One region of the Klebsiella sp. PL-2018 genome, then DNA from elsewhere that is predicted to be linked to it. Evidence: predicted binding sites of a transcription regulator. Region 1 holds the regulator's gene; the other holds the start of a gene.

Region 1 (2,204 bases):
CCACCCGCAGCATCATCGGCACATCGATTTTATCGTTCATCGCCAGTACCGGCGCGGCTTCGATTCGCGACAGCGTCAGCAGTTGCTTAACCAGGCCTTCCATGCGCTGGGTTTGTTCACGCATGGTGTGCAATGCTTTTTCGCGCGTTCCCCCTTCCAGCACCTGCTCCTGCATCATCTCCAGATACCCCTGCAGCACCGTCAACGGCGTGCGCAGTTCGTGGCTGACGTTGGCGAAAAAGTTTCGCCGCGCCCCTTCCAGCTGGTGCATCTGCGTGACATCGCGCGCCACCATCAGCAGCTGTTTATCGCTATAGGGCATCACGCGAATTTCAAGATGACGGCCGTTATTCAGCACCAGATTGAGCGGTTTGGAAAAATCGCGGTATTTCAGATAATTGGCAAATTCAGGGTAGCGCAAGAGGTTAAGGATGTTCTGCCCGTTATCGTCAGGCCAGCGCAGATTCAGGATCTGCTGGGCCAGACCGTTGCACCAGAACATCACCCCTTCTTCGGTGGTCAGCACCACCGCATCCGGCAGAGACTCCGCCCCGCTGCGAAAGCGCTTAATCAGGCTTCCCAGCTCACGGCGGCGCTTTTTATTACGCATCTGCATCTGGTGCAGTCCGTAAAGCAGCGGCTCCCAGCTGCCGCTGCCCGGCGGCGGCGTCATGCTGCGATCAACCCACAGCCACCACGACAGGCGCATCAGATTCCAGAAATGCCAGACAAGAAGACCGGTCACTGCCGCCAATAAAAACCACGGCAGGTAACCTAAAAACGCCCCGAGGATCAGGGCCGGGATACAACACAAGAAAAGCTCAAGCGCCAGCCTTTTCCATGACAGCCGTTCCAGCACGGTTCACACTCCTGTCAGCATTCAGAAACGGGCGGAGAAACGATATCCCGTACCGCGAACCGTTTGTACCATCCGGTCATGGCCGCTATGTTCCAGCGCTTTGCGCAGACGGCGAATATGCACGTCTACCGTTCTGTCTTCGACATAAACGTTGGTTCCCCAGACGTGATTCAGCAGCTGTTCGCGGCTATAGACTCGCTCCGGGTGCGTCATGAAGAAGTGGAGTAATTTAAACTCCGTAGGCCCCATATCCAGCGGATTTTCGCCGGTCATGACGCGATGCGAAGAGGGGTCGAGGCTCAGCCCCTGCATTTCAATCACCTCCTCCACCGCCATCGGCGAAATGCGCCGCATCACGGCTTTAATTCGCGCCACCAGCTCTTTCGGGGAAAACGGCTTAGTGATGTAGTCATCGGCGCCGGTCTCCAGGCCGCGGACGCGATCTTCCTCTTCGCCGCGGGCGGTCAGCATCACCACCGGAATATCACGGGTCATCGCTTCACGCTTGAGCTGTTTAATAAACTGCAGACCCGACCCGCCCGGCAGCATCCAGTCAAGGAGGATCAAATCAGGCCAGGGTTCATTGAGCTGATTGACCGCGCTGTCAAAATCTTCCGCCTCGACGGGCTGAAAGCCGTTTTGCTCCAGAACAAAGCAAACCATTTCGCGGATTGGAGCTTCATCTTCAACGACCAGAATTCTTCTCGCCATTATTTACCCTGTATTTTTTAGCCATCAGTATAGAAGTGCGCGGCCATTATGCGTCAGATTTATGACAGATTTATGAAAAAAATGACCGCCAGATGAACGCGGATTTCGAATTGTGACACGGACTTAACTCACCCAAAAGCAGCGTTATCCCCTCAATAATTCAGGTTTCACTCCCCACAAGTACAGGTAACCAGGTGGCTGGACGTAGCCAACGCATAAGCAACTTGAAGGATGACGGGTATATAATGCCGCTTACGCTTTTTCTCCAGGGAACAACTATGCGCATCCTTCACACCTCTGACTGGCACCTTGGGCAAAATTTTTACAGCAAAAGTCGCGCCGCCGAACATCAGGCGTTTCTCGACTGGCTGCTGGCCAGCGCGCAGGAACATGATGTCGATGCCATTATTGTTGCGGGCGATATTTTTGATACCGGCTCACCGCCGAGCTACGCGCGCGAGCTGTATAACCGCTTTGTCGTTCAGCTGCAGCAGACCCGCTGCCGGCTGGTGGTGCTGGCGGGAAACCACGATTCGGTTGCCACCCTCAACGAGTCGCGAGACATTCTCGCCTTCCTGAATACGACGGTGGTGGCCAATGCCGGCCACGCCCCTTTTATCCTGCCGCTGCGCGA
Region 2 (2,204 bases), 2.8 Mb from region 1:
AAATCAGGAAGCCGATGATGATCATACAGGCCATATCCACGCCCGGGTTACCCGGCGGGTTCAGCCAGTAGACGACGGTGGCGATGGTGACCAGGGTCATAAAGAAGACGCCGGTCGCGCCGCGGTTGCCTTTAAACACTTTATCCGACATCCAGCCGCACAGCAGGGTGCCCGGGATCCCCGCGTATTCGTAAAGAAAGTAGGCCCAGGACGATTTATCCAGCGCGAAGTGCTTAACCTCTTTCAGGTAGGTCGGCGACCAGTCAAGAATGCCGTAGCGCAGCAGATAAACAAACACGTTGGCGACGGCGATGTACCACAGCAGCTTGTTCGGCAGGATGTACTGCATAAAGATCTGCTTTGCGGTCAGCTCTTCTTCGTGCTTCTCGCTGTAGTCGTCAGGATAATCGTTTTTGTACTCTTCGATCGGCGGCAGGCCGCAGGACTGCGGAGTATCGCGCATCATCGCGAAGGCGAAAATCGCCAGCAGGATCGCGCCGAAAGCCGGCATATACAGCGCCGCGTGCCAGTCGTTAAACCACGCCATCCCCAGCAGAAACAGCAGCGGCGGGATCCCGCCGCCGACGTTGTGCGCGCAGTTCCATACCGAAACAATACCGCCGCGCTCTTTCTGCGACCACCAGTGCACCATCGTACGTCCGCACGGCGGCCAGCCCATTCCCTGGAACCAGCCGCACAGGAACAGCAGGACGAACATCACCATAATGCTGGAGGTCGCCCAGGGGACGAAGCCCATCACCAGCATCACCAGCGCGGCAAGGATCAGGCCTGCCGGTAAAAAAATGCGCGGATTCGAACGGTCAGAAACCGAGCCCATGATGAATTTCGAAAATCCGTAGGCGATAGAGATACCGGAAAGCGCAAAGCCGAGATCGCCGCGGGAGAACCCCTGCTCGATAAGATAGGGCATCGCCAAAGCAAAGTTCTTACGAACCAAATAGTAAGCGGCATATCCGAAGAAGATACCGATAAAGATCTGCCAGCGTAATCGACGATATAGCGGATCGATTTCCGCCGTTGGCAAACGCGCTTTATGCGCTGCGGGTTTAAATATACTTAACATATCAGCCTCCGTGGCCATTGCTGTTCTTCTGACGTCGTCGCAAAAAAACGTAATTTATTCACTGACTTCTGATTTGGTCGCGATAGTAGGCAAAGCGTAAATCTAATACTGTGAAATGTCGCACACTTTGTTACAGAAATATGACAGAACTTTCCAATATGCGCATAAAGTCACAACAAACGCTCGAATTACGCGCAAATATGCTCGAAATCAAACATTAAACGCGGTCGATATGGCTAAATGATGTAAAACGAACACAGAGGACAGGGAGATGGCCGATAGTCGTGAATATGACGTCATTATTATTGGCGGCGGCGCCACCGGCGCCGGGATCGCGCGCGACTGCGCGCTGCGCGGGCTGAAGCCGGCGCTGGTTGAGCGCTACGATATCGCCACCGGGGCGACCGGCCGCAACCACGGCCTGCTGCACAGCGGCGCGCGCTATGCGGTAACCGATAGCGAATCGGCGCGGGAGTGTATCAGCGAAAACCGCATCTTACGCCGCATCGCCCGGCACTGCATTGAGCCCACCAGCGGCCTGTTTATTACCTTGCCGGAAGACGATCCGGCGTATCAGCACACCTTTATCACCGCCTGCCAGCAGGCGGGTATTGAGGCCCAGCCTCTGACGCCCGCCGAGGCGCTGCGCATTGAGCCTGCGGTTAACCCGGCGCTGCTCGGCGCGGTGCAGGTCCCCGACGGCACCGTCGATCCTTTCCGCCTCACCGCCGCAAATATGCTCGATGCCCGCGAACATGGCGCCGCTATCCTCACCGGCTGCGAAGTCACCGGCCTGCTGCGTCAGGGCGATCGCGTCCATGGCGTCACGATCTACAACCATCAGCTCCGTGAATCGCGCACGCTGCGCGCGCAGGTGGTGGTCAACGCCGCCGGGATCTGGGGGCAGCGCATCGCAGAGTATGCCGACCTGCGCATCTCGATGTTTCCGGCAAAAGGATCGCTGTTAATCCTCGACCACCGCATTAACCGTCAGGTTATCAACCGCTGCCGCAAACCGGCTGACGCCGATATCCTGGTGCCCGGCGATACTATTTCGCTGATTGGCACCACTTCGATGCATATTCCCTATGACGAAATTGACGACAACCGGGTAACGGCC

What was found. Region 1 encodes PhoB, which activates phosphate uptake and scavenging genes when phosphate is short. Its sites were predicted from a motif close to CTGTCATAAAACTGNCNNAT; they were not measured.
Region 2: glpT (glycerol-3-phosphate transporter) is a predicted target of PhoB. The motif match lies at 1,212-1,231, and genes of this name have one in related genera.

What each region holds. Positions count from the first base shown of each region.
Region 1 is NZ_CP077673.1:1,276,072-1,278,275, reverse strand. Features, by position in the region: gene phoR (phosphate regulon sensor histidine kinase PhoR) at 1-859, opposite strand, end outside; gene phoB (phosphate response regulator transcription factor PhoB) at 881-1,570, opposite strand; gene sbcD (exonuclease subunit SbcD) at 1,849-2,204, shown strand, end outside.
Region 2 is NZ_CP077673.1:4,067,550-4,069,753, forward strand. Features, by position in the region: gene glpT (glycerol-3-phosphate transporter) at 1-1,084, opposite strand, end outside; gene glpA (anaerobic glycerol-3-phosphate dehydrogenase subunit A) at 1,356-2,204, shown strand, end outside.